DNA from 3 places in the Streptomyces sp. NPDC093109 genome. Region 2 is predicted to be linked to each of the others. Evidence: riboswitches for the same ligand, from Rfam matches in the RefSeq annotation. Region 2 holds a riboswitch; each other region holds the start of a gene.
What was found. A riboswitch is a leader RNA that binds a small molecule or an ion and turns the genes downstream of it on or off. The one in region 2 is predicted to bind S-adenosylmethionine.

Region 1: linked by a shared signal. The riboswitch ahead of thrC (threonine synthase) and the one ahead of AB0389_RS17575 (aminotransferase class V-fold PLP-dependent enzyme) in region 2 are both predicted to bind S-adenosylmethionine.
Region 3: linked by a shared signal. The riboswitch ahead of AB0389_RS32410 (ABC transporter substrate-binding protein) and the one ahead of AB0389_RS17575 (aminotransferase class V-fold PLP-dependent enzyme) in region 2 are both predicted to bind S-adenosylmethionine.

The regions. Positions count from the first base shown of each region.
Region 1 is NZ_JBFBEZ010000028.1:89,425-98,849, forward strand. Features, by position in the region: gene nagA (N-acetylglucosamine-6-phosphate deacetylase) at 1-323, opposite strand, end outside; partial or broken gene AB0389_RS25540 (ROK family protein) at 530-1,444, opposite strand; gene AB0389_RS25545 (extracellular solute-binding protein) at 1,676-2,926, shown strand; gene AB0389_RS25550 (DUF3263 domain-containing protein) at 3,054-3,308, shown strand; gene otsB (trehalose-phosphatase) at 3,390-4,292, shown strand; gene AB0389_RS25560 (trehalose-6-phosphate synthase) at 4,327-5,799, opposite strand; gene AB0389_RS25565 (hypothetical protein) at 5,860-6,027, opposite strand; gene AB0389_RS25570 (glucosyl-3-phosphoglycerate synthase) at 6,147-7,181, opposite strand; SAM riboswitch class I at 7,422-7,549, shown strand; gene thrC (threonine synthase) at 7,567-8,949, shown strand; gene AB0389_RS25580 (ubiquitin-like small modifier protein 1) at 8,999-9,274, shown strand.
Region 2 is NZ_JBFBEZ010000016.1:79,766-89,190, reverse strand. Features, by position in the region: gene AB0389_RS17595 (NYN domain-containing protein) at 1-717, opposite strand, end outside; gene AB0389_RS17590 (hypothetical protein) at 754-996, opposite strand; gene AB0389_RS17585 (rhomboid family intramembrane serine protease) at 1,155-1,868, shown strand; gene AB0389_RS17580 (Lrp/AsnC ligand binding domain-containing protein) at 1,865-2,146, shown strand; gene AB0389_RS17575 (aminotransferase class V-fold PLP-dependent enzyme) at 2,181-3,602, opposite strand; SAM riboswitch class IV at 3,811-3,928, opposite strand; gene trpD (anthranilate phosphoribosyltransferase) at 4,032-5,096, opposite strand; gene AB0389_RS17565 (ubiquinol-cytochrome c reductase cytochrome b subunit) at 5,309-6,943, opposite strand; gene AB0389_RS17560 (Rieske 2Fe-2S domain-containing protein) at 6,940-7,995, opposite strand; gene AB0389_RS17555 (c-type cytochrome) at 7,992-8,801, opposite strand; gene AB0389_RS17550 (heme-copper oxidase subunit III) at 8,873-9,425, opposite strand, start outside.
Region 3 is NZ_JBFBEZ010000049.1:6,899-16,323, reverse strand. Features, by position in the region: gene AB0389_RS32425 (ABC transporter permease) at 1-381, opposite strand, end outside; gene AB0389_RS32420 (ABC transporter permease) at 374-1,267, opposite strand; gene AB0389_RS32415 (ABC transporter ATP-binding protein) at 1,264-2,391, opposite strand; gene AB0389_RS32410 (ABC transporter substrate-binding protein) at 2,431-3,576, opposite strand; SAM riboswitch class IV at 3,764-3,885, opposite strand; gene AB0389_RS32405 (penicillin-binding transpeptidase domain-containing protein) at 4,015-5,463, opposite strand; gene AB0389_RS32400 (IclR family transcriptional regulator) at 5,557-6,327, opposite strand; gene AB0389_RS32395 (aldehyde dehydrogenase (NADP(+))) at 6,549-8,081, shown strand; gene AB0389_RS32390 (GNAT family N-acetyltransferase) at 8,169-8,732, shown strand; gene AB0389_RS32385 (iron-siderophore ABC transporter substrate-binding protein) at 8,955-9,425, shown strand, end outside.

The DNA of each region.
Region 1 (9,425 bases), on a different contig from region 2:
GCCGGTTCGCCGGTGACGAGGGACGCGACGAGCGTGGTCGTGCCGTGCGCGCGGTGCGTACGGACGCCGTGGAGTACGTCGGCGACGGAGCCGGAGGTGAACGAGGCGCCGCCGCCGCCGTGGTTGTGGAGGTCCACGAAGCCGGGGACGAGCCAGTGTCCGGTGAGGTCGATGCGGGTGGCGTGGGCGGGGGCCGCGCCCGTGATCCGGCCGTTCTCGACGATCACCCGGCCGCCGTCGACGGTGCCGGTCGGGAGCACCACCCGGGCGCCGGTGAGAACGGTGCATGCGGCGCGTGCGGCGGGAGCGGCGGGAGCGGCCATCAGGCGGTTACCTCCGATTGAGTGGGGGGAGTGGGGGGAGCGGGGGGAGGGACTTGCGTGGTGGGAGGGGTGGGAGGCGTGGGAGGGGCGGGGGAGGCTGAAGCCGCCGGTACGGGGGCTGCCGCGGCCGGTATCGCGCTCGTCGGCTCCGTGGTGCTCGCCGCACTCGTCGGCTCTCTCGCGCTCGCCGGCTCCGCCTCCCGCGCCGCCAGCAGGTCCCACGCCAGCAGCCCCGCCCCCAGACAGCCCGCCGTGTCCCCGAGCGCCGCCGGGACGATCTCCGGCAGCGACTGGAACGTCACGCGCGCCTCGACCGCCGCCCGCAGCGGTGTGAACAGGGTGTCTCCGGCCCCGGCCAGACCCCCGCCGATGATCAGCGTCCGCGGGTCCAGCAGGGTGAGCGCCGTGACCAGCCCGGCGGCGAGCGCGTCGACCGCCGTGCTCCAGATCCGTACGGCCGCCGGGTCGCCGGACTCCACGGCCTTCGCACAGTCCGCCGCGTCCGCCGCCGGATCGCCGGTCTCCGCCGCCCAGGCGCGGCTCACCGCGCCGGCCGACGCGAGCGTCTCCAGACAGCCGCGCTGCCCGCAGCCGCACGCCGGGCCGTCGGGCCGTACGACGACATGGCCGATCTCGCCCGCCGAGCCGTGCGCGCCCGCCTCGATGACGCCGTTGATCCCGATGGCCCCGGCGATCCCCGTACCCAGCGGTACGAACAGGAACCGGTCCGCGCCCCGGCCCGCGCCGAGCCGCCCCTCCGCCAGCCCGCCCGTCCGTACGTCGTGCCCGAGCGCGACCGGCACCCCGCCGAGACGGGCGGTGAGCAGCTCGCGCAGCGGTACGTCGCGCCAGCCCAGGTTGGACGCGTACAGCGCCACGCCGCGCTCGGCGTCCACGATCCCGGGGACGGCGACCCCGGCGGCGAGGGCGCTCGCGCCGAAGTGCTCCGTACCGTACGCGCGCAGCTCGGCGGCGAAGCCGAGGATCGTCTCGACGACCGCATCGGGCCCGCGCTCGCGGCCGGTCGCCCGGCGCGCCTCGTGGAGCAGCGCGCCGTCCGCCCCCACGAGGGCGGCTTTCATTCCGGTGCCGCCCACATCAAGGGCGATGACGTGTCTCACGGGAACAGTCTCGCGTGTAGAGCCCTGAAAGGTCTAGTCCACTGTTCGGGTTTGTTGCGTGTTGTTGCGCGTATCGGTGAGTGTCGATGCGTTGTCGAAGCGTAATCATCTTCAGTGGACCTCAAACCTCTACATGGGAGAAAATCCGACACCACATAACAACGAGTGACGAAGCAACAACGGGCGACAAGAACACGGCGGGAACACAACGTGCGACAGCGCTACTCAGGAATGACCGCGGCGATAGCCGCACTCTGTACGACCGCGGCGCTGGCCGGTTGCGGCAGTACGGGAGGGGCCTCCGAGGTCACGCTCGAACTCGTCGCCGCCGATTACGGCACGAACGCGGATGACAGTTCCTCGAAGTACTGGAAAGCCCTGGCCGCGGAGTTCGAGTCCAACAACCCCGGCATCAAGATCAGTGTCAATGTGCGTCCCTGGAAGACCATTGACGCGGACGTCTCCGAGATGGCCGCGAACGGCGAAGCGCCCGACATCGCGCAGATCGGCTCGTACTCCCACTTCGCGAAGGCGGGCAAGCTCTACACCGCCGATCAGCTGCTCTCCGTTCCCACGCAGGCGAACTTCCTTTCGCAGCTCTCCGAGGCCGGAAAGATCAACCGCGTCCAGTACGGAATGCCGTTCGTCGCCTCGACCCGGCTGCTCTTCTACAACAAGGAGCTCTTCGAACGGGCCGGAGTGACCGACGCCCCCAAGAACTGGGACGACATCAAGGCCGACGCCCAGGCGCTGAAGGCGCAGGGCGTGACGACGCCGATCGCGATCCCGCTGGGGTCGGAGGAGGCGCAGGGCGAGACCCTGATGTGGCTGCTGAGCGGAGGAGGCGGCTACACGGACACGGGCGACGGCTCGTACAGCATCGACTCGCAGCAGAACATCGCCACGTTCGACTGGCTCAGGAAGGACCTGGTCGGCGAGGGCCTCACCGGCCCGGTCGCCCCCGGCAAACTCGACCGCGCGACCGCCTTCAAGGCGTTCACCAGCGGCCAGGTCGGCATGCTCAACGGCCATCCGACGCTGATGCAGGAGGCGGGCAAGCGCGGCATCAAGGTCGGCATGGTGGCGCTGCCGGGCACCAAGGGCAAGGCCAAGTCGTCCATGGGCGTGGCGGACTGGATGATGGCGTTCAAGGAGAACGGCCACCGCCGCGAGATCGGCCGCTTCCTGGATTACGTGTACGAGGACAAGAACGTCCTGAACTTCGCCGGCCAGTACGACCTGCTGCCCGTCACGTACAGCGCCAGCGAGACGATGACGGCGGACGACAACCACGCCGATCTGCGCAAGTTCCTGGAGGCGCTGCCCTCGTCCGAACTCCTCCCGTACGGCAAGAACTCCTGGTCGGCGGTGAGCGAAAGCATCAAGAAGAACATCGGCGAGGCGGTCGAGCCGGGCGGGAGCGCGTCGAACGTGCTGGGCAGGATCGCCCGGGACGCGGCGACGGCGGAGGCCGCGGAGTAGGTAGCGTGGAGGTGCGATGACCACCACGAATGAGCCAGCAGAGCCGGAACGGCGGGAAGACCCGGCCGCGCCGGAAGACCCGGCCGCGCCGGAAGACCCGGCCGCGCCGGAAGAAGCGGCCGGGCCCGTGCCCGAGCCTGCCCCCGTCGAGTCCGGGGGCGGGCTCTCCGACCGCGACCGGGCCATCCTCGCCATGGAGAGCCGCGGGTGGCCGGGGACCGGCGCCAAGGAGCGGGCGATCCGGGAGCGGCTGGGTCTCTCCCCGACCCGGTACTACCAGCTGCTGAGCGCGCTGCTGGACGACCCGAGGGCGGCGGAGCACGATCCGGTGACCGTGAACAGGCTGAGGCGCGTACGCCAGGAACGGCGCGAGCGCCGCTAGCCGCGCGACGGCCCGTAGCTCTGGCCCGGGCGCGATCCGGTGGGGTGTGGCCGGGGCGGCCACTCGTCTAGGGTCGAAGCCATGGGCAGCCATCCGCACCCCCAGGACCACCGGAACCACCGGAACCACCGGAACCACCAGGATCCCCGGCGCCTCCTCCTGCCGGAACCGACCACCCCCGCAGGCGCCGACGGCCTGGCCGCGCTGCTCGCGCGGCCGGGGAAGGCGGTCGTCGCGCTCGACTTCGACGGCACGCTGGCCGACATCGTCCCCGACCCCGAACAGGCCCGCGCCCACCCGGGCGCCGTCCCCGCGCTGGCGGCGCTCGCGCCGCACGTCGCGTCGGTCGCCGTCGTAACCGGCCGGCCGGCCGAGGTGGCGGTGCGGTACGGCGGCTTCGCCGGGGTGCCGGGGCTGGAGCGGCTCGTGGTCCTCGGCCACTACGGCGCCGAACGCTGGGACGCGGCCACCGGGACCGTACACGCCCCGGCGCCGCACGACGGCGTCGCGGCCGTCCGCGCCGAACTCCCCGGATTCCTCGACCGGTTCAGCGCCTGGCGCGGCACCTGGGTGGAGGAGAAGGGCCAGGCCCTCGCCGTCCACACCCGCCGTGCCACCGACCCGCAGGCCGCCTTCGACGCCCTCCGCGCCCCCCTCGCCGAACTCGCGGCCCGCCACGGCCTGATCGTCGAACCCGGCCGCCTGGTCCTGGAACTGCGCCCGCCCGGCATGGACAAGGGCGTGGCACTGCTGGAGTACGTACGCCAAACGGGCGCCGAGACCGTCCTGTACGCGGGCGACGACCTCGGCGACCTCCCGGCCTACGCGGCCGTCGGCGAACTCCGCGCCGAGGGCCACCCCGGCCTGCTGCTGTGCAGCGGCACCGAAGTCCCCGAACTGGCCGCCCGCGCCGACCTCCGCCTCCCGGGCCCGGCGGCGGTGACGGACTTCCTGGCCGCGCTGGCACAGACGGTCGCCGTCTGACGCCGTCCTTCCGGCTGCCTCCGCCTCCCCCGCCTCAGACCTGCCGCAGCGCCTCCAGCTGGTCCAGGAACCAGCGCTGCGGCGGGAGCGCCGTCGCCGCCGCGGCCAGGCGCTTCGAGCGTTCGGCGCGTTCGCTGTCGGGGAGGGTGAGGGCCTCGCGGAGGGCGGTGGCGGTGGCGGAGATGTCGTACGGGTTGATCACCAGCGCGTCGTCGCCCAGCTCCTCGTACGCGCCGGCCTCCCGGGAGAGGACGAGCGCGCAGCCGTGGTCGGAGACGACGGGGATCTCCTTCGCGACGAGGTTCATGCCGTCGCGGATCGGGTTGACGAGGGCCACGTCCGCCAGCCGGTACGCGGCCAGGGAGCGGGCGAAGTCGTCGTCGACGTGGAGGATGACCGGGGTCCAGCCGTAGGTGCCGAACCGGGTGTTGATCTCGTCGGTCACCCGCTGGACCTCGGCCGTGTACTCGCGGTAGACCGCCAGGTCCTGGCGGGAGGGGTAGGCGAAGGCGACATGGACGACCCGGCCGCGCCATTCCGGGTGGTCGGTCAGCAGCTGGCGGTAGGCGTACAGGCCGCGGACGATGTTCTTCGACAGCTCCGTACGGTCCACCCGGACGATCGTCTTCCGGGGCTTGCCCGTGTCCGCGCTGCCGATCTGGGCGCGCAGGGCGGCCATGCGGTCGGCTACGTCGGGGCGGTGCGAGCGCTCGCGCAGGAAGTCGGCGTCGGAGCCCAGGCCGTGCACGCCGATGCGGGTGCTGCCCGTACCGCCCAGCAGCTCCGTACAGCAGGCGGTGAAGGCGTCGGCCCAGCGCCGGGTCAGAAAACCGGCGCGGTCGGCGCCGAGGATGCCGCGCAGCAGCTGGCGCGCGATGTCGTCGGGCAGCAGCCGGAAGTAGTCCACCGGCGCCCACGGGGTGTGCGAGAAGTGCCCGATCCGCAGGTCGGGGCGGAGCGCGCGCAGCATGCCTGGCACCAGCGCGAGGTGGTAGTCCTGCACGAGGACCGCCGCGCCCTCGGCCGCCTCGTCGGCCAGGGCCTGCGCGAAGGCGCGGTTGTACGTCTCGTACGACGCCCACCGGGCGCGGAACTCCGGGCCGAAGGACGGCTCCAGCGGGGTCTGGTAGAGCAGGTGGTGGACGAACCAGAGCGTCGAGTTCGCGATGTGGTTGTACGCGTCCGCGTAGACCTCGGGCGGAACGGCGATCATGCGGACCCGCTGCCCGCCGGTGTCCGCCGGGTCGAGCCTGCCGTCCAGCCGCCGCACGGCCTCGCGGTCGCCCTCGCCGAGCGCCGCGCACACCCAGACGGCGTCCACGTCCGGGCCGATGGCCGACAGCCCGGAGACCAGCCCGCCGCCGCCCCGCTTGGCCACCAGGGCGCCGTCGTCGCCCACGGTGTACGAGACGGGGCCGCGGTTGGACGCGACGAGTACTTGCGCGGGTTGCGCGGGTTGCGCGGACTGCGCGGGCTGTGCGGGTTGCTTGGGCTGCTCGGAGACCATGTGCCGAAACCTAGCCCGCGTGGCGAGGGCTCAAACGTACGGACGTGCGGGTGTGACCTGTCAGTCGCGCGGACCGCGGGTGCCGCGCATCGCCGCCAGGGCGACCGCCCCGGCACCCGCGAGCGCCAGCGTCACCCCGCCGAGCAGCCACAGGCGCTCGGCCGCCGCGCCGGTGAGGGCGAGCTGGCGGTCCGCGTCCGCGATCATGCCGATGAAGATGTGTTTCATGCCCATAAGGGATGAATGTAGGTAATCGGATCGGGGGTGGGGTGTTGCGCCGCGCCGGTACGCCGTGCCGGTACGGGCCGGGTGCCGCTACCGGGCGGGTGCCGTTTCGGCCGGGTGCCTTACGCGGCCCTGCCCGCCGTGTACTCGGCTATCTCGCGCATCGGCGGGCGCTCCTCCGTGTCCACCGCGTGCGTCCGAGGCGCGAAGCCGCCCGCGCCGTCCTCCCGCCGCTCGAACTGCGTCAGCCGCGGCCGTACCAGCTGCCCCAGCTGCCCCGCCTGTCCCGCCGGACGCCCCCGCGACAGCCGCAGCTGCGCCGTGCGGTAGATCGCCGCCGCCATCCGGCCGAGGGCTGCGTCGTCCTGGTGGCGGTGCAGCCGTACCCCTACGTCGACCTGCGCCAGCGCGTCCAGCCCCACCGCGTGGAGCGCGTCGACCAGCAGGCCCAGCTCGACGCCGTACCCGACCGGGAACGGCAGCCGCTCCAGCAGGGCGCGGCGCGCCGCGTACTCCCCGCCCAGCGGCTGGACGAAACCGGCCAGCCGGGGCCAGTGCAGATTGAGCAGCGGCCTGGCCACCAGCTCGGTCACCCGCCCGCCCTGGCCTGCGCTCTGGCCGGTGCCCTGACCGGCGCCCCCGGTACCGGGCGCGTCCGTGGCGTTCCTCAGCGGCCGGTCGTACATCGCCTTCACGAAGTCCACCCCCGGGTCCGTGAGCAGCGGGCCGACCGTCCCGGACACGAAGTCCGCCGAGAACTCCCGCAGGTCGGCGTCCACGAAGCACACGACATCGCCGCTCGTCACCAGCAGCGACCGCCACAGCACCTCGCCCTTGCCGGGCAGGGCCGGCAGCCTCGGCAGGATCGCGTCCCGGTGCACGACGCGCGCGCCGGCCGCCGCCGCCACCCGGGCCGTACGGTCCGTGGAGCCGGAGTCGATCACCACCAGCTCGTCCACCAGCGGCGCCGTCCGCGTCATCAGCGCGCGCCGGATCACGGAGACGATCTCGCCGACCGTCTCCTCCTCGTTCAGCGCCGGCAGCACGACGCTCACCGTGCTGCCCCGGGCGGCCTTCGCCGCCAGCAGCTGGTCGAGCGTACGGTCGGCGGCGGACCAGGAACGCCTGGCCAGCCAGCGTTCCACCTCTTCCAGCACGTTCGGTACTCCCTGCGCTGATCCGTAAAGCTTCGTAAAGCGTTGTAAAGCGTCGTAAACCACTGATCCGTGTGATCCGGTCCGGACCCCGCGCGGACCCCGTGCGGACCCCGTGCGGACCCCCGTGTGATCCATCTCGCGGTGCGGACGACTATCTCAGCCGTCCACTCCTTCGGTTACAGTCTTGAACGACACCAGCAGGTGAAACAAACGCACCGGACCCCGGGTCCGGCGTCATAGCGCTCATCCAGAGGGACTGAGGGAACGGCCCGTTGAAGTCCCGGCAACCCTCCCGCCGACCGCGAGGTCACGGTGGGGAAGGTGCCAATTCCGTCTTGCGGCGAAGTACGTCGCGAGGAAGATGAGGAGAAAGGGCCTCGCCATCATGGCTGTGCAGACCGTCCCGGACAACGAGACGAAGAACACGGGCAGCGGAAGTACGGGCAGCGGAAGCGGAAGTGTTGATTTCGGTCCCGCCGTCGCGCTCTCCTGCCGCGAATGCGGCGAACGTTTCGCCCTCGGACCCATTTTCGCCTGCGCGAGCTGTTTCGGGCCGCTCGAAGTCGCGTACGACCTGCCGAGCGGCAGTCCCGAAGAGCTGAAGAAGCGCATCGCCGAGGGCCCCGACAACATCTGGCGCTACGCACCGCTGCTGCCGGTCCCCGCCGACGTGGCCACGAAGCCGAACATCAACCCCGGCTTCACCAAGCTCGTCAAGGCCGACAATCTCGCCCGTGAACTGGGCATCACCGGCTCGCTCCACGTCAAGGACGACTCCGGCAACCCGACGCACTCCTTCAAGGACCGCGTCGTCGCCATCGCCGTCGAGGCCGCCCGCGCCTTCGGCTTCACCACGCTCTCCTGCTCCTCCACGGGCAACCTCGCGGGCGCCGTCGGCGCCGCCGCCGCCCGCGCCGGGCTGCGCTCGTGCGTGTTCATCCCGCACGACCTGGAGCAGGGCAAGGTCGTCATGGCCGCGGTGTACGGCGGTGAGCTGGTCGGCATCGAGGGCAATTACGACGACGTGAACCGTTTCTGCTCCGAGCTGATCGGCGACCCGCTCGGTGAGGGCTGGGGCTTCGTCAACGTCAACCTGCGCCCGTACTACGGCGAGGGCTCCAAGACGCTCGCGTACGAGATCTGCGAGCAGCTCGGCTGGCGGCTGCCCGACCAGCTCGTCATCCCGATCGCCTCGGGCTCCCAGCTCACGAAGATCGACAAGGGTCTTCAGGAGCTGATCAAGCTGGGCCTGGTCGAGGACAAGCCGTACAAGATCTTCGGCGCCCAGGCCGAGGGCTGCTCGCCGGTCTCCACCGCCTTCAAGGCGGGCCACGACGTCGTACGGCCGCAGAAGCCGGACACCATCGCCAAGTCGCTGGCGATCGGCAACCCGGCGGACGGCCCGTACGTCCTGGACATCGCCCGGCGCACCGGCGGTGCCGTCGAGGACGTCAACGACGAGCAGATCGTCGACGCGATCAAGCTGCTCGCCCGTACGGAGGGGATCTTCGCGGAGACCGCGGGCGGGGTGACCGTCGGCGTGACGAAGAAGCTCATCGAGGCGGGGCTGCTGGACCCGACGCTCACCACCGTGGTCCTGAACACCGGTGACGGCCTCAAGACGCTGGACGCCGTGGCGCCCACGACCGGGCCGACGGCGACGATCAGGCCGAGTCTCGACGCGTTCCGGGCGGCCGGGCTGGCGGCGGTCGGGAGCGACGGCGCTTCCGGTGACGCTTCCGGTGAAGCCTCCGACGGCGCGAGCTGACCCCCACTCGTTCAGCAGCGACCCCGTACTCCGCAGAAAGGGCACCACCATGAGCGTCAAGGTCCGCATCCCCACCATCCTCCGCACGTACACCGGTGGTGAGGCCGAGGTCCCGGCGGAGGGCGCGACCCTCGCCGAGGTCATCCAGTCCCTGGAGGCCAACCACCCCGGCATCGCCGCGCGCGTCCTGGACGACCAGGGCAAGCTGCGCCGCTTCGTGAACGTGTACGTGAACGACGACGACGTCCGCTTCGAGCAGGGCCTGGAGACCGCGACGCCCGCGGGCGCCGGCATCTCGATCATCCCGGCGGTCGCCGGCGGCTGACCGCCGCGTACGCGCATCGCACGCGCATCGCACGTGCATCGCACGCACATGCGATGCGCTCCGGATTACTGGAATGGCCCCCTCCGCAAGCGAAGCGGAGGGGGCCATTCTGCATGGTTGAGCGCGATACAGTAGGGGAAGGCCCTGCCGT
Region 2 (9,425 bases):
CCGCGCCCTGACCCGGCGCGTCTCGCTCTCGGCCGCCGACACCTGGGCGGCGCTCTCGGCCCGCAGCGCCTCGGCCTCCGCCGCCGTACGGCGCAGCGCGGCCTCGCCCCGCTTCACATCGCTCTGCGCGCTGCGCAGCTTGCGGTGGAGCGACTCGGCCTCCTTGCGGGCCGCCTCCAGCTCCGTACGCAGCCGCTCGGTGTCGCTCTTCGTCAGCGCCCTGGCGACGGCCAGCTCCTCGCGGAGCCGCTCCAGCTCCCGCCGGGTCTCCTCGTCGGCGCGCTCGGCGTCCGCCCGCTGTGCCTCCTCGCCCGCCGCGGCCACCAGCTTCACCCATCCGGGTGGTCTCAGGACATACGCGGCGGCGGCCACGTCGACCGGATCCGCGGCGGCCGGCGGCGATCCCGACTCCAGGGCCGCGGCCAGCTCCGGCTGGGACTGGGCGATGCGCTCCCCGATCCGGCCCCGGAACACCGCGTCGCTCTCCAGGGCGGCGGCCATCGCGTTGCCCGCGAACTTGGTCCGCCGGTTCGGGGTGAAGCGGGCGTACTGGCGCAGCTGCGCCGGCAGCTCCGTGACGGTCAGACCGCCGAAGGCCTCAGAGACCAGCGCCACGACCCGGCGCCGTACCCCGTCAGGCAGGGGGCGGTCGAGCGCCTCCACGGCGTCACCGCCGGCCGCGCCGGCCGGCTCAGCACCGCCCGTGGGCTGCTCCACGATCCGTCACCCCACTACCCCTTTCGGGCGGCTCCCTCAGGAACCGGCGCCCGGCCTGTCCACCAGTTCGATCTGATCCACCGCGTTGCACCAGCGGCAGCGCACGGACTCGATGGTCTCACTGACCACCTCGCGCTCCTCGACCTTAGGCTCCCCGGCCAGGTCCAGATGGACGTACTCGACGGACTTCGAGGACCGGGTCACATCGAACCGGGTCAGATTGCCGCACAAGGTGCAGCGCCATCGGGTGGTGGCCGTGGGCTGCGGAACCGTCGTCATCGTGATCGTGCCGTCCTTTTCCATCGTCCTTGGTGCGGGTGCCCCGCGGCGCGACGTCGAACCGCGGATGGCATCCGGCAACCCTAAGGCCTCAGGGGCACCCCGCGGGGCGGCGAGGCGCTCTGTACCGAAGGGTCCCGGTACGCCATGCTCTGTCCGTGATCTCATGGCGGAGGCTCGCACGCGGACCCGTGGTGACCTACGGGCTGATCGGCGTCTGCGTGCTGGCCTTCCTGCTCAGCCCGGTCTCCGGGCTGCGTCCGGGGTACGGCGACGGCGACGCGCTCCGCGCCGCCCAGAGCGCCTACTTCGAACGGTGGGGCGTCATCCCCGACCAGCTGATGCGCGGCGCCTCCGCCCGTACCCTCCTCACCCCGCTCACCGCGCTCTTCGTCCACGGCGGCTGGCTGCACCTGCTCGGCAACATGCTCTTCCTGCATGTGTTCGGGGCGATGACCGAGGAGCGCATGGGCCGGGCGCACTTCCTGCTCTTCTCCCTCGGCGTCGGCTATCTCGCCCTCTTCGCGTACGCGGCGGCCAACGCCGGCTCCGCGCAGACCCTGGTGGGCGCCTCCGGCGCGATCTCGGGGGTGCTCGGCGCCTTCCTCTACCTCTTCCCGCGGGCCCGGGTCACCAGTCTCTTCCCGTTCCTGCTCTTCCTGCCGCTGCGCTTCCCCGCCTGGTCCGTGCTGATCTTCTGGTTCGCGCTCCAGTGGCTGGCCCTGCGCGGCGCGGGCGAGGGCCCCGGGGTCGCCTACCTCGCGCATCTGGTGGGGTTCGGCGCCGGCTTCTGCTACGCCTGGGTGCGTTACTGGCGTACCGATAGAGTGCACGGACAGACCGGGGCCACCGAGGGAGAACGCCAACCGTGATCACCGCGATCGTGCTCATCAAGACCAGCGTCGACCGGATCCCCGAGATCGCCGAGTCCATCGCCTCGCTCGACAGCGTCAGCGAGGTCTTCTCGGTGACCGGTACGTACGACCTGATCGCCATGGTGCGCGTACCCAAGCACGACGATCTCGCCGATGTCATCCCCGGCCGGATCAGCAAGATCCCCGGCGTCGAGGCCACCGACACCCACGTCGCGTTCCGTACGTACTCGCAGCACGACCTGGAGGCGGCCTTCGCGATCGGACTCGACGCGTAGGACCGCCTCCGGCGGGTACGTACGTACGTACGCGTTACGCGGCGGCCGTCGCGGCGCCGTTACGGTCCGGGACGCACCGGCCGTCCTCCGTGCGGTAGTTCCACCGGGCGCCGTCGCTGACCAGCTCGCGCACCGCCCGGACGAACCGCTCCACGTGCTCGTCCGGCGTCCCCGCGCCGAAGCTCACCCGGATCGCGTTGAGCGAGCGCTCGCCCGGCTCCGCCTCCGGCGCGCCGCACTCCCCCGGGTCCTGCGGGTCGCTGCCCAGCAGCGTCCGCACCAGCGGGTGCGCGCAGAACAGCCCGTCCCGTACCCCGATGCCGTACTCCGCCGAGAGCGCGGCGGCGAAGTGCGAGCTGTTCCACCCCTCGACGACGAACGACAGCACCCCGACCCGCGGCGCGTCGTCCCCGAAGAGGGAGAGCACCTTCACCTCGGGCACCTCGGCGAGCCCCGCCCGCACCCGCGCCACCAGCGCCTGCTCGCGCGCCGACAGCGCGTCGAAGCCGGCCTCCGTCAGCGCCTTGCAGGCCGAGGCGATCGCGTACACCCCGATGACGTTCGGCGAACCGGCCTCGTGGCGCGCCGCCGTGGTGTGCCAGTCGACGTCCACGCCGCCGTCGGCCCGGCGCGCGACCTTGCGGCTGGCGCCGCCGCCCGCGAGATACGGCTCGGCGTCCCGCAGCCAGTCGGCGCGGCCCGCGAGGACCCCGGAGCCGAACGGCGCGTACAGCTTGTGCCCGGAGAAGGCGATCCAGTCGACATCCAGCTCGGCGATGTCCACCGCGTGGTGCGGTACGAGCTGAGCGGCGTCCAGCACGATCCGGGCGCCGTGCGCGTGGGCGGCGGCGGCCAGCTCCCGCACGGGCCACAGCTCGCCCGTCACATTGGACGCGCCCGTGACACAGACCAGCGCCGGCCCCTTCGGGTCGCGCGAGGCGAGCGCGCGCTCCAGGGTGGCGACGGCCTCGGCCGGGGTACGGGGAGCGTTCAGGTAGGTCACCAGGGCGTCCCGCCACGGCAGCAGCGAGGCGTGGTGCTCCGTCTCGAAGACGAACACCTGGCAGCCGTCGGGGACCACGGCGGCCAGCAGATTCAGCGAGTCGGTGGTCGAGCGGGTGAAGACGACCTGGTCGTCCGGGCGGCAGCCGAGGAACTCCGCGACCGTGCGGCGGCTGTTCTCGAAGAGGTCCGTGGACAGCTGCGAGAGATAGCCGGCGCCCCGGTGGACGCTGCCGTAGTACGGGGCGTACGCGGCGACGTCGTCCCACACGCGCTGGAGCGCCGGGGCGCTGGCCGCGTAGTCCAGGGCCGCGTAGCCGACCTCGCCACCGGTGACGAGCGGCACGGTCACGTCCCGCCCCAGCACCGGGAGCGGCGCGCCACAGGCGGGGTCGTCGGAGGGGGGCGCGGAGCCGGCGGTGGCAGTGGCGGTGGCGTTCGGGTATGCGGACATGGCGGTATCTCCCGGCAGGACAAGGCGGAATGGCGGCTTCAGGAACCCGCGGGCGGGCATGGCGGAGCCATGACGTTGGCGCGGGGAATGCCTCGACACACGGAGATCACCGTGCGGAGGTGTGGTGAAGAGGGGGCGTAACAGCCCTAACGCATTCGCTTGCTCACGAGACTGCTCCCTTGAGGACCAGGACCCCAAAGGCACAAGGGGTCCGCGCTTGCCGTAGACCTCGCTGCCTACGGCCTGGTCTTCACCCGGGGCACCCCGCCACGGACGGAGGGTTGCCGGACAGCGAGCCGGGGCCTAAATCGCTGTCACTCATGACCTTGGGCGAAAGTATGGCACAGCGTGCCGGACCGCCCAACAGCTGTCCGCGATACGGGACGGAAAAGCCACCCCCGTCCCGTAACGCCTCACCTCACCCTGCCGTCAGGCGTTGCTCGCGCTCACCCAGCGGGCCAGCGAGCGCGCCGCCGCGCCCGAGTCGATGGACTCCGCCGCGCGGGCGATGCCCGCCGCCAGCTGGAGTTCCAGCGCGTCGTCGGTCGGGTCCAGGGCCACCAGCGCCGCCGCCGCGTTGAGCAGGACGGCGTCCCGTACGGGCCCGGTCTCGCCGGCCAGCAGCCGGCGGGCGACATCCGCGTTGTACGACGCGTCCGCGCCGCGCAGCGCCTCGACCGGGACGAGGGACAGCCCGACGTCGCGCGGGTCGAAGGCCTGCTCGGTGACCTTGCCGTCCCGGACGACCCAGACCCGGGAGGTGGCCGTGGTGGTCAGCTCGTCGAGTCCGTCGTCGCCCCGGAAGACCAGCGCGGACGAGCCCCGCTCGGCCAGCACCCCGGCGACGATCGGCGCCATCCGGGCATCGGCGACACCGGTCGCCTGGGACCGTACCCGGGCGGGATTGGTCAGCGGGCCAAGGAAGTTGAAGACCGTACGGATGCCCAGCTCGCCGCGCGCGGCCCCCACATGGCGCAGGGCGGGGTGGAACTTCACCGCGAAGCAGAAGGTGATGCCCGCCTCCTCGGCGACCTCGGCCACCCGCTCCGGGGTCAGCTCCAGATTGACGCCGAGCTTCGCCAGTACGTCGGAGGCCCCGCTCGCCGAGGACGCGGCGCGGCTGCCGTGCTTGACGACCTTCGCGCCGGTGCCCGCGACGACGATCGAGGACATGGTGGAGATATTGACGGTCTTGGCGCCGTCGCCGCCGGTGCCGACGACATCGACGGTCCGGCCGGGAACCTCTATCAGCCGGGCGTGCCCGTACATCGCCCGGACCAGACCGCTGATCTCCTCGACGGTCTCGCCCTTGGCCCGCAGCGCCACCGCGAACCCGGCGATCTGCGCGTCGGTGGCCTCGCCGCTCATCATCCGGTCCATCGCCCAGGCGGTCGCGCCGGCGCTCAGATCGGCACCGTCCAGCAGGGCGTTCAGCACACCCGGCCAGGTGCGGTCCGCCACGGGGTCGCCTCCGACGGGGGTAACAGCGCTCATCGCTCGCTCCTGGTCTCCGGGACGGGTACGCGGGCCCGCGAGGACCCGGGGCCAGCCTATCGGCGTACGCCCGGCACGTAAGACGCCTGCCCGCACTCCGGACGGAGATCAAGCGGACGCGTACCGGAAACGCCGAGGGCCCCGGCCGGTTCCCTCGCGGGAGACCGGGCCGGGGCCCTCGGTGGTGGCGACCTCGGTGAGGCCGGGTGGGATCAGTGGTGGCCGTGGCCGCTCTGGATCTCCTGGAACTCCTCGGCGGTGGGCTTGGGCAGCTGGTTCCCCTCGCCGTAGAAGCCCTTGCTGAGCTTGACCCGGACCTTCTCGACGGGCGAGACCTTGCGCTCGACACCGTTCTCGTCGACCGTCGGGCCCAGCTCGGCCGGCTTGTACTGCTCGTGCGCGGTGAGCGTGTGCAGCGCGCCCTGGTCCAGCGGGGTGTGCACCTCGATGAACTCACCGTGCGGCAGTCGCTTGATGATCCCGGACTCGCGGCCGTGCAGCACCTTGTCCGCGTCGCGCCGCTGGAGGCCGATGCAGATCCGCTTGGTGATGATGAAGGTGACGACCGGCGCGACGAAGAACGCGATCCGGACGAACCAGGTGATCGTGTTGATCGACAGATGGAAGTGGGTCGCCCAGAGGTCGTTCCCACCGCCCGCCAGCAGGATGAAGTACCAGACCAGCCAGGCCACACCGAACGCCGTACGGGTCGGCGCGTTGCGCGGGCGGTCCAGGATGTGGTGCTCGCGCTTGTCGCCGGTGACCCAGGACTCGATGAACGGATAGACCGCGATCGCGCCGAGGACCACACCGAGCAGCATCAGCGGGATGAAGACCCCGAGGACGAGCGTGTGTCCGGCGAAGTTGATCTCCCAGCCGGGCATCGCCCGGATGAGACCTTCGGGCGCTCCCATGTACCAGTCGGGCTGGGCGCCGGTGGAGACCTGGTCGGGACGGTACGGGCCGAGCGCCCAGATCGGGTTGATCGTGGCGATCGCGGCGACGACCGAGATCACACCGAAGACCAGGAAGAAGAAGCCTCCGGCCTTCGCCATGTAGACCGGCAGCAGCGGCATGCCCACGACGTTGTTGTTCGTACGGCCGGGGCCCGCGAACTGCGTGTGCTTGTGGTAGAAGACCAGGATCAGGTGGGCCACCACAAGACCGAGCATGATGCCGGGCAGCAGCAGGATGTGCACCGAGTAGAACCGGGCCACGAAGTCGCCGCCGGGGAACTCCCCGCCGAACAGGAACATCGAGATGTACGTACCGACGATCGGTACGGACAGGATCGCGCCCTGGGTGAACCGCACACCGGTGCCGGACAGCAGGTCGTCGGGGAGCGAGTAACCGGTGAACCCGGTGAACATGCCCAGGACGAACAGCAGGAAGCCGAACAGCCAGTTGACCTCGCGCGGCTTGCGGAACGCGCCCGTGAAGAAGACGCGCATCATGTGGACCATCATGGCGGCGAGGAAGATCAGCGCCGCCCAGTGGTGGATCTGCCGGATCAGCAGACCACCGCGGATGTCGAAGCTGATGTTCAGCGTGGAGGCGTACGCCTCCGACATCAGCACACCCTGCATGGGGATGTAACTGCCGTGGTACTCCACCTCGTTCATCGACGGGTGGAAGAACAGCGTCAGATACACACCCGTGAGGATGATGATGATGAAGCTGTAGAGGCAGATCTCCCCGAGCATGAAGGACCAGTGGTCCGGGAAGATCTTCCGCATGTTGGCCTTGGCGAGGGAGTAGATCCCCAGCCGGCCGTCCGCCCAGTCGGCGACCCGCTCACCGGCGGGCGCCTTGCGGCTTTTCTCGTCTGTGGCCGTCGTGGTACTCATCCGCGCTCCCAGAAGGCAGGACCGACGGGCTCGTCGAAGTCGCCGAGCGCCTCGAGGTTTCCGTCCGCGTTCACACCGATCCGCAGCTGCGGGAGGGCGTGGCCGGCCGGTCCGAAGATGACGCGGGCGCCGTCGGTGAGATCGAAGGTGGACTGGTGGCACGGGCAGAGAACGTGGTGCGTCTGCTGCTCGTACAGGCTGATCGGGCAGCCGACATGGGTGCAGATCTTCGAGAAGGCCACGATCCCCTGGTGGGACCACTCCAGCTCGCGCTTGTCCTTGATCTCGTCCGGCTGAATCCGGACGATCATCAGCGCGGCCTTGGCGATCTCGGTCTGGAAGTGCTCGTCGTGCTCGCTCAGACCCTCGGGCATCGCGAACGTCAGCGAGCCGATGACGACGTCCTCGGGACGCAGCGGCTCGTTGGTGTTCATGTTGATGAGCTGCTTGCCCTTGGCCCACAGCGTCGACCTGAGCTTCTTCTCCGGCAGCGGCCCCAGGTCGCGCAGGAGCACCACGCCGGAGAGCGGCACCAGGGCCAGCGCGCCGAACATCGTGTTGCGGATCAGCTTGCGCCGGCCGAAGCCGGACTCGGCCGCGCCCGCCGCGAAGTCCTCCATAACCTTCTGCTTGACCTCGGGCGACGCCTCGATCGGGTGGCGCTCGTCGGCCACCTCGACGTCCGACATCAGCGTACGGGCCCAGTGGACCGCGCCCGCGCCGATGCAGAACAGCGCCACGCCCAGCGTCAGCCCCAGCGAGAAGTGCAGGATGCTGACGTGGCCGAACGGGAAGATGAAGACGTTCTTGTCGACCGGGAACGCCACGAACGAGGCGATGAACGCCACCGTCGCGGCCATCGACAGCAGGAACAGGAAGGCGACCGCGCGCTCGGACCGCTTGGCCGCCCGCTCGTCGATGTCCTGGATGCGCGGCTGGTGCGCCGGCAGCCCGGGATCCGCGAACGGATCGTCCTTGACCACCACCGCGCCGTGCGCGGTGTCCTGCTCTCTCGGCAGGTTTTTCTCTGAGATCTCTTCTTGGCTACTCATGACTTCTTGGCCTTAGCGGTGTGGGCCGCGACCCAGACGGCAACTGCGATCAATGCGCCCAGACCGAAGATCCAGGCGAACAGCCCTTCGCTGACCGGGCCGAGGCCGCCCAGCGACAGACCGCCGGGGCTGGGGGTTTCGTCCCCGTTCACCGCCTTGATGTAGGCGATGATGTCCTTCTTCTGCTGCTCCGGCATCGTGGTGTCGGGGAAGGAAGGCATGTTCTGCGGGCCGGTCTGCATGGCCTCGTAGATGTGCTTCGGGTCCACGCCCTCAAGGCTGGGGGCGGACTTGCCGTGTGTCAGCGCGCCGCCCTCACCCGTGAAGTTGTGGCACTGGGCACAGTTCGTACGGAACAGCTCACCACCGGCGGCGGCGTTGGCGTCGGTGCTGTTGTACTGCTCCTTGGTCGGCGTGATCGGACCGGCGCCGAGGGACGCGACGTACGCGGCCAGCTGGTCGATCTGCGCCTGGGAGTAGATGACCTTCTTCTTCGGTACCTGCGCGCCGGGCTGCTGGGCCGGCATGCGGCCGGTACCGACCTGGAAGTCCACGGCGGCCGAGCCGACGCCGACCAGGCTCGGACCGTCAGAGGAACCCTGACCGCCGGTGCCGTGGCAGCTGGCGCAGCCGACCGAGTAGAGCTTCTTGCCCTCCTCGATGGCGAGGGACTGGGAGGTTTCGTCAGCCTGCGCCTTGCCCGCGGGCGCGAACGCGGTGTACAGCCCCCCGGTGGCCGCCAGCGCGAGGAGTAGGACGACGAACGCCGCCAGCGGATGGCGTCGTCGTGCGGAGAGCTTTTTCACGGATTACCCCGGTGTCAGGATCTTCAGCGTCGGTGCTTCTGGACTGTGTGCGCGCCGGGCGCGTGCCCGGGCTACTTGATCAAGTAGATCGTGGCGAAAAGGCCGATCCAGACAACATCGACGAAGTGCCAGTAATAGGACACGACGATGGCCGCGGTCGCCTGCTCGTGGGTGAACCTCTTGGCCGCGTAGGTCCTGCCCAGCACGAACAGGAACGCGATCAGACCCCCCGTCACGTGCATGCCGTGGAAGCCGGTGGTCAGGTAGAACACCGAGCCGTACGGGTCGGAGGAGAGCGAGATGCCGTCCACCTTGACGAGTTCGGTGTACTCGTAGACCTGCCCGCCGATGAAGATCGCGCCCATCACGAACGTGACCACGAACCAGGTTCGCAGCTTCTTCACGTCTCCCCGCTCGGCGGCGAAGACACCCAGCTGGCAGGTCAGCGAGGAGAGCACCAGGATGGTGGTGTTCGTCAACGAGAACGGGACGTTCAGGGCATGAGCCATTTCCTTCCAGTGCTCTGCGCCCATCACCGACCGCAGGGTGAAGTACATCGCGAAGAGGGCCGCGAAGAACATCAGCTCGGAACTCAGCCAAATGATGGTTCCGACGCTGGTGAGG
Region 3 (9,425 bases), on a different contig from region 2:
GAGCAGCCCCAGCGCGATGATGATCTCGGGCACCATCAGCGGCGCCAGCGCCAGCCCGGAGAGCACCCCGCGCCCCGGGAAGTCGCCCCTGACCAGCCCGTACGCGGCGAGCGTGCCGATCGTCACGGTGGTCAGCACGACCAGCAGCACCAGCACCCCGCTGAGCCGGAACGACGCCTGCCAGTCGGGGGAGGACAGCACCTCGCCGTACCAGCGCAGGGAGAGGCCCTTCGGCGGGAAGCTCAGCGAACTGGTCGCGTTGAACGAGCTGAGCGCCAGCACCGCGAGCGGTGCCAGCAGGAAGACGAAGACGGCGGCGGCGGGCAGAGCGGCGGCGAACCGCCCGGCGCGCCGCAGGACACGGGCCGAAGTGTCAGCCATGGAGTCTCCGTTCCCAGAAGCGGAACCCGGTGCCGAGCGCGGAGACGCCCAGCAGGGTGAGCAGCAGCAGGACCAGGCTGAGCGCCGCCGCCACCGGATAGTCGAAGACGGCGGTGATCTGCGAGTAGACGCGCAGCCCGGCGAGCGGCTGGTTCGCGCCGCCGACCAGCAGCGGAGTGATGTAGATGCCCATGGCCAGCGGGAAGACCACGGTGGCGCCGACGGCGATGCCGGGCAGGCTGAGCGGCACCGTGACCTTCCAGAAGGTACGGACCGGACCCGCGCCCAGGCTCCGCGAGGCCCGCCGGAGGTTGTCGTCGATCCCGCCGAGCGCCGTGGTCAGCGGCAGGATCGCGAACGGCAGCATGACGTGCACGACCGAGACGACCACCACGAGATAGCTGGTCAGCAGGTGCGCGGGCTGGTCCAGGAAACCGAGCCACACCAGCGTCCGGTTCACCACGCCGTTGGCGGAGAACAGCACGACCCAGCCGTAGCTGCGCACGACCACACTGGTCAGCAGCGGTGAGACGACCGCCACGAACAGCAGCGTGCGCACCACACCCTTGCGGGCCCGGGAGAGCGCGTACGCGGCGGGGAAGCCGAGCAGCACGCTCAGTACGGTGACCAGCAGCGCGGTCAGCAGGCTGTGCCAGAGCGCCTCGGAGAAGAACGACTCGGTGAAGACCCTGCGGTACTGGACGAACGAATAGCCGTCCAGCGGATAGCCGTTGGCGTCGACCGGATGCAGGCTGAGCGCGAACACCCGCACCAGCGGGACCACGAACAGGGCCGCCAGGAAGACCACGACGGGAAGGACGGGCAGCAGCCCGCGCACCCGGCGCGGTTTCCTGACGGCTGCGACGGGAGTGGCCGGCGCGCTCATATGACCTTCTCGGGTCGCTCCAGCACGATGACGTCCGACGCGGCCCAGCCGAAGACCACCGACGCACCGACCTCCGGCGGCTCCTCGGCCGTACGCGCGTTGACCGCGACGCCCTCGGCGACGACGATCTGCGTCTGCCACGCCTCGCCCGTGAACGCCCGGTAGCCGACGATCCCGGCGCCTCGGCGTGCGCTCTCGCCGGGGAAGCCCGTGCTCGCGTCTGCGTCCGCGCCGGCCGGCAGCACCGCGACGCGCTCGGGCCGTACGGCGACGGTGACCGCCTCCCCGTCCCGTACCCCGGCCAGACCGGAGTCCAGCCGGGCCGCGCCCGCGCCCACCGCGAGCTTCCCGTCCGCCGTGCCCGTACCGTCCAGGATGTTGGCCGCGCCGATGAACTCGGCGACGAAGCGGGTCGCCGGGGTCCGGTAGATCTCCGTGGGCGTGCCGAGCTGTTCGAGCCGGCCGCCGTTCAGTACGGCGATCCGGTCGGACAGCGACATCGCCTCCTCCTGGTCGTGCGTGACGAAGACCATCGTGATGCCCAGGCGCTGTTGGAGTTCCCGCAGCTCCACCCGCATCTCCCGGCGCAGCTTCGCGTCGAGGTTCGACAGCGGCTCGTCGAGCAGCAGCACCGCCGGCCGGGTGGCCAGCGCGCGGGCCACCGCCACCCGCTGCTGCTGGCCGCCCGAGAGCTGCTTGGGCCGGCGTGCCGCGTACTGCTCAAGACCGACGAGGCGCAGCGCCTCGGTGACCCGCTCGGTCCGCTCGGCGCGCTCCACCCGGCGCACCTTCAGCCCGTACGCGACGTTGTCCGCGACGGTCATGTGCGGAAAGAGCGCGTAGTTCTGGAAGACCAGACCGAGGCCCCGGCGGTGGGTCGGGACATCGGTCAGGTCCACCCCGTCGATCGTGATCCGGCCCGCGGTGGGGCGGACGAACCCGGCCAGGCTGTTCAGCAGGGTCGTCTTGCCGCAGCCGCTGGGGCCGAGGACGGACAGGAACTCGCCGCGCCGGATGGAGAGCCGGTCGACGTCGAGCACCCGCTGGCCCTCGTACCCGGAGGCGAGGCCGTCGATCTCGATGTGCGGGGTGTGCGTGTTCTGCTTCTGCGGTGAGCTGGTCACATCAGGTCCTCGGGTCTGTCTGCTGCTCTGTCTGCCGATCTACTTGAAGATCTGGTTCCAGCGCTGCTGCCACTCGTTGAGCTTGGGGGTGGCGGTCTTGTAGTCGACCCAGGTGAACTTCTTGTAGACGTCCTCGCCGTACTTCACCTTGGCCTTGAAGGCGGCGTCGTAGTCGATGGTGTCGTTGCCCGCGCCGTAGAACGTGCCCTGGGCGAACGGCTTCTGGTACTTCGCGGCGCTCAGGTAGTTCAGGAACTTGTACGCGGCGGCCGTGTGCTTCGAGCCCTTGGGCACGTAGTACGAGGTCAGCGCGCCGACCGCGCCCGAGGAGGGGTAGGTGAAGCCGATCGGCTGGCCCTCCTTCTCCATGGCGAAGGCGCGGCCGTCCCAGAACGGGACGATCCAGGCGTCGCCGTTCTGGAGGACGGTGGCGACGCTGCCGGCGTCCGCCGGGTAGGCCGAGACGCAGCCCTTCAGCTCGGCGAGCTTCTTGAAGCCCTTGTCGACGTCGGCGGGGTTGGAGAGCTTGCCGCCGTCCTGGGACACGAGCGCGGAGAAGAACTCAAGACCGGCGTTGTAGGTGAGCGGGGGCAGCGCGACATGACCGCAGTACTTCTTGTCGAAGATGTCGGTCCAGTCCTTGGGCGCCTGCTTGATCTTGTCGGTGCGGTAGAGCAGCCCGTTGGAGCCGGTGGTCAGCGGCACGCCGTACGACGCCCCGTCGATCGTCGACCGCTCGGTCAGCACCGGGTCGAGCTGCTTCCAGTGGCTGAGGTCGGCGGTCTTCAGCGGTTCGAGGAGATTGCCGCCGACGGCCTGGTGCAGCGAGCCGGGGGTGAGGGCGAGAACGTCGAACGGCGCGTTCTTGCCGCCCGCCGCGCGCAGCTTGGTGACCCAGTCGGAGTCGGCGCCGTACACCAGGTTCACCTTGATGCCGGTGTCCTTCTCGAACGGCTCGACGAAGGACGACTTGAACAGCTCGCCCCACGCGCCGGCGAAGGCGGTGACGGTGATCGACTCGCCCTTGCCGTCGCCCGAGCCGCTGCCGGAGGAGCCCGAGCCGCCGCCCGTGTCGACGCTGCCACAGCCGGTCAGGGTGAGCGCGGTGACGGTGCCGGCCGAGGCGAGCGCCAGCAGATAGCCGCGCCTGCGGGCGCGGGCGGGGCGGGGCAGGACAGATCTCATGAGGGAGAGCTCCTCAGTGCGGTGAGTGAATGCGGCGAGTGCCGTGCGTGGCGAGTGCCGTGGGTCTTGCCGGCGCCGGGCCGGAGCGGGAAGCACGAGGGACGCGAGCGTGCCGACGCGGCGCGTGGCGCGCACTGATCGCGATGTCATTCCGTACTCCCGTCACAGGTCCAGGACCTGACCGACAGGTCCGCGCTTGCTCCCGGCACATCGGTGTGCGCGTGGAGCCGTGTCATCACCCGGGGCACCCCACCGCAGAAGGAGGGTTGCCGCTCAGCAAGCCGGGGCTTGTCGCTGAGACTCGTGACGTCGAAAAAGTAACATTCATTTAAGCCAAACCAAAGATGACCTGGATCACAACGAGAGTGGTCCAGGTCATCGCACGGCGCCGCTGCGGGGGCCGTTGTGGGTGCCTCTGTGGCGCCGCTGTACGGATCGCTACCGCACCGCCGCCGCCATCATCTTCTGCGCGATCGGCGCGGCCAGACCGTTGCCGCTGACCTCCGAGCGCGCCGCGCCCGAGTCCTCGACGACGACCGCGACCGCCACCTCCTTGCCGCTCGACGCGTCCTTCGCGTACGAGGTGAACCAGGCGTACGGCGTCCCGTCGTTGTCCACGCCGTGCTGGGCCGTGCCGGTCTTGCCGCCCACCTCCGCGCCGCTGACCTTGGCGTTCGTCCCCGTACCGTCCTCCACGACCGTCACCATCGCGCTGCGCAGCTGCTCGGCCGTCGAGGAGGAGACGATGCGGGTGGTGTCGCTGTCCTTGTACGAGCGCACCGTGCCGCCGCTGCCGTCCACCACCTTGGACACCATGTGCGGCGCGGCCATCAGCCCGTCGTTGGCCAGCGAGGCCGAGACCATCGCCATCTGGAGCGGGGTGGCCGTCACATCGAACTGGCCGATTCCCGACAGTCCCGTCTGCGCCTCGTCCATGCCGGAGGGGTACACGCTCGCCGCCGCGCGCACCGGCACGTCCTGCGCGGAGTCGTTGAACCCGAACTTCTCGGCCATGGCCCGGACCTTCGTCTGTCCCAACCGCACCGCCATCTTCGCGAAGACGGTGTTGCAGGAGTACCGCAGGGCGGTGCGGATCGTGGCGTTCTCGCACGGCGCCGAGGCGCTCTCGTTCTCCAGCACGGTCCGCGTGTTCGGCAGGGTGTACGGGTCCGGGCTGTCGGTCTTCTCGTCGACCGAGCCGTACAGCCCGTCCTCCAGCGCCGCCGCCGCGACGACCAGCTTGAACGTCGAGCCGGGCGGCAGCGGCTGCCGCAGCGCGCGGTTGACCATCGGCTTGTCCGCGCCGGTCGTCAGCTTCTTCCAGGCGGCGCCGTCCGACGTCCCGCTGATCTCCGTCGGGTCGTACGACGGGGTGGAGACCACCGCGAGGATCCGGCCGGTCTTGGGGTCGATCGCGACGGCCGCGCCCTTCTTGTCGCCGAGCGCCGCGTAGCCCGCCTTCTGGACCGCCGGGTCGATCGTGGTGAGGACGTCGCCGGGCTTGGTCTGCTTGCCGGTGAGCGCGTCGACCGGGTTCTTGAGCGCGCTGTTCGTCCCGTCGAGCACGTCCGCGAAGATGCCCTCCAGCTGGGTGGAGCCGTACGCCTGCGAGCTGTAGCCGGTGACGGGCGCGTACAGCGCGCCGTCGGTGTACGTCCGCTCGTAGGCGAGATCGCCACTGTCCGTCCGCCGGGAACCCGTGACCGGCGAGCCGGCCACGATGATGTCGCCCTGCGGGTGCGCGTACTGGGCGATGGCGGTCCGCCGGTTGTCCGGGTTGTCCGCGAGCGCCTTCGCCTCGTACGCCTGCACCCAGGTCGCCCGCAGCATCAGCGCGAGGACCATCAGCAGGCAGATGACCGCCGTGTGCCTGATCGTCTTGTTCATCTCACTGCGAGGGACGAGCGGGCGGTGGACGGGGTTCCCCGGGGCCTGGCTTCTCAGAGAGTCTTCATAAAGGTCGTTATAAGGGGCGAAAGGTCAGAGCCGGCGGGTCGCGAGGGTGAGCCGGTCGCGGGCGTCGAAGAGCGCGTCCTTGATCATCTGCTCGTGCCCGGGGGTGAGCCTGGCCACCGGCACCGAGCAGCTGATCGCGTCGCGCGCCGGGGTGCGGTACGGGATCGCGATGCCGAAGCAGCGCAGCCCGAGCGTGTTCTCCTCGCGGTCCACGGCGAAGCCCTGCTCCCGGATCACGGCCAGCTCCTCGATGAGCCGCTCGCGGTCCGTGAGGGTGTGCTCGGTCAGCGCGGGCAGCGTCTCCGGCAGCAGTGCGCGCACCTGTTCGTCGGTGTGCGTCGCGAGCAGCGCCTTGCCGAGCGAGGTGGAGTGCGCGGGCAGCCGGCGGCCGACGCGGGTGAAGGGGCGCAGATAGTGCTGCGACTGGCGGGTCGCGAGATAGACGACATTGGTGCCGTCGAGGCGCGCGAGGTGGATGGTCTCGCTGGTGTCGTCCGAGAGCCGGTCCAGGGTGGGGCGGGCCGCGGCGACCACCTCGTCCCCGTCGATGTACGAGGTACCGACCAGCAGGGCCCGTACGCCGATGCCGTAGCGGGTGCCCGTGCCGTCCGTCTCGACCCAGCCCAGCTCGACCAGCGTCCGCAGCAGCATGTAGAGGCTGGACTTGGGGTAGCCGACCGCCTCCTGGACCGTGGCCAGGGAGTGCATCCCGGGGCGCCCGGCGAAGTACTCCAGCAGCTCCACCGTCCGCACCGCGGACTTGACCTGGGCCCCGCCGCTCTCCGCAGCCGCCATCGTCACGCACTTCCTCTCCACCGCTCGGACCGCTCACGCCTCGGATCGCTCTTGACCGGGCGGAACACGCGGAAATAGAGTCCCTGAAATATTCACTATCAGGAACCTTGTTCAGAATACCGAACAAAATCCGAGGCGCGGCAATCGCGCCGGTGGATGGCAGTGGTCCGGTAGTGGTCTCGCAGTGGTCCGCAGTACGCGCAGTCGGGAAGGAAGCCGCGGTGGCAGCAGCACCAGTCTGGAGTGTCGACCCCCGAACGGGAAAGCCTCGTGAGGAGGTCGCGCAGGAGGCCACGACGGAGGAAGTGGACCTCGCGGTACGGGGCGCCCACACCGCGCTCGCCGCGCTCGCCGACCGCACCACGCGCGCCGCACTGCTGCGCAGGGCGGCCGACCTGCTCGACGAGGCGGGTCCCCACGTCATCGAGGCGGCGGACGCCGAGACCGCGCTCGGGCCCGTCCGGCTCACCGGCGAACTCGCCCGTACGACAGCGCAGTTGAGGGCGTTCGCGGAGGTCGTCGACGAGGGCGCGTTCCTCGACGTGTACATCGACCACCCCGACGGCAGCCGCACCCCGCCCTGGCCCGACCTGCGCCGCTACAAGGTGCCGCTCGGTGTCGTCGCCGTCTACGCCGCGAGCAACTTCCCGCTCGCCTTCTCCGTCCCCGGCGGCGACACCGCGAGCGCGCTCGCGGCCGGCTGCCCGGTCGTCGTCAAGGCGCACCCCGACCACCCGGCCACCTCGGAACTCTGCGCCTCCGTGCTGCGCAGGGCCGCCGCCGAGGTCGGGCTGCCCGAGAACGTGATCACACTCGTGCACGGCTTCGACGCGGGCGTCGCGCTCGTCGGCCACCCGCTGGTGTCCGCGGCCGGCTTCACCGGGTCGGTACGCGGCGGACGCACCCTCTTCGACGCGGCGGGCGCGCGGCCGACCCCCATCCCCTTCCACGGCGAACTGGGCTCCCTCAACCCGGTCGTCATCACCGAGGCCGCCGCCGCCGAGCGCGCCGAGGAGATCGGCGCGGGGCTGGCCGGCTCGATGACGATGGGGGTCGGGCAGTTCTGCACCAAGCCCGGCTTCGTCCTCGCCCCGGCCGGTGAGCCCGGCGACCGGCTGCTGAAGTCCCTGACGGCCGCCGTCAGCGACACCGGCCCCGGGGTGCTGCTCGACCACCGGATGCGGGACGCCTTCGTCGCGGGCGTCGCCGAGCGCGTCGCGCTCCCGGACGTCGAGTCCCCGGTCACCCCCGGCGCGGGCGGCGAACACACCGTCAGCGCGGGCTATGTCACGGTGCCCGCCGCGACGCTGGCCGCCGAGGGCCCGCACGATCTGCTGCTGGAGGAGTGCTTCGGCCCGGTCACGGTCGTCGCGCGCTACTCCTCGGCGGACGAGATCACCGCGGTGCTCTCCCGGCTCCCCGGCAACCTCACCGCCACCCTCCACCTCGCCGAGGAGGAGGGCGCCGGCACCGCGCCCGGCGGCGCCGAACTGCTCGCGGCCCTGACCCCGCTCGCCGGCCGCGTCCTGGTCAACGGCTGGCCGACCGGCGTCGCCGTGGCCCCCGCGCAGCAGCACGGCGGCCCGTACCCGGCGACGACCTCCACGTCCACCTCGGTCGGCGCGACGGCGATCGAACGCTGGCTGCGCCCGGTCTCGTACCAGTCCACCCCCGCCGCCCTGCTCCCCCCGGAGCTGCGCGACGACAACCCCCAGGGCCTCCCGCGCCGCTTCAACGGCCGCCAGGAGAACTGAGCTTACGTACGAACGGCCGGGCCCCGGTCGCCGGTTGCGCTGACGCGCCCGGCAACCGGGGCCCGGCCCGTTGGCGTCCTCATCCGTATGGACACTCACCACAACGAGACCCGCACCGAGATACGCACCGCGCCCCGCACCACGGCCCGGCTCGCGACGCCCGCCGATCTGGACGCCATCGCCGCGCTCCACGCCGAGGCCCGTGCCACGTACTACCGGGGGCATCTCCCGGAGGACGACTTCGACGGTCCGGCGGAACGGGCACGCACCCGCGAGGGATGGGCGGGCGCCCTCACCAGGCAGGAACAGGCACGGGAACAGGGCCAGGGCCAGAGCCAGGGCGGCGCGGCCGTGCTCTGCGCCGAGTACGGGGGCGCGCTCGCCGGCGTCGCCGCGTACGGCCCGATCGATACGGTCATGACGCTCACTCAGCTCCATGTCGCCCCCGCCCACTGGCGCCACGGCATCGGCACCGCCCTGCACACCGCGTGCGTCGCGGCCTGGCGGGAGGCCGGGGTGGGGATCGCCCGGCTGGAGGTCTTCGAGCCGAACCTGCGCGCCCGGTCCTTCTACGCCCGCCACGGCTGGTACCCGGACCCGGACACCCCGCGCCACGACACGCACCTGGTGTTGCGGCTGAAGGTCGGCTGAGCCGCGGCCGACTGTGACAGACCGGTCGTGACACGCCGGTCGTGACAGACCGGTCATGACAGACCGATCGTGGGTGGCGGGCCGAGAGTGACGGACGTTTCGTGGGGGGACAGTTGAAAGTAAATTCCCGCTTAGCTTAGGCTTACCTAAGATTTTGCGATCCGCGCTGGAATCCGCCGATCCGTTCTCGGCCCGCCGTCCAGAAAACGTGAAGGACCCTCCATGCCCACCTGGTTCAATCGCGCGCGTCGTCAGACACTCGCCGTATCGGCCACCGCCGCCGCCCTCGCCCTGGTGCTCGGCGGCTGCTCGTCCGGCTCGGACGACACGGAGTCCACCGATTCCTCGGCGAAGGCGAAAACCGGGTCCGGCGCGTTCCCGGTCACCATCAAGAGCGCGCTCGGCACGGCGAAGATAACCGAGCAGCCGGAGCGCGTCGTCACCCTGGGCCAGGGCTCCACCGAGACCGCCATCGCGCTCGGGCACACCCCGGTGGGCATCGAGAGCTACGAGTGGGGCAGCGACAAGACCGGCTACCTGCCCTGGATCCACGAGGCGGTGGAGAAGAACGGCGAGAAGCTGCCCACCCAGTTCGCGGGCGGCGAGGACATCGACTTCGAGGCCATCACCGAGCTGGAGCCCGATGTGATCCTCGCCCCCTGGTCGGGCATCACACAGGAGCAGTACGACATC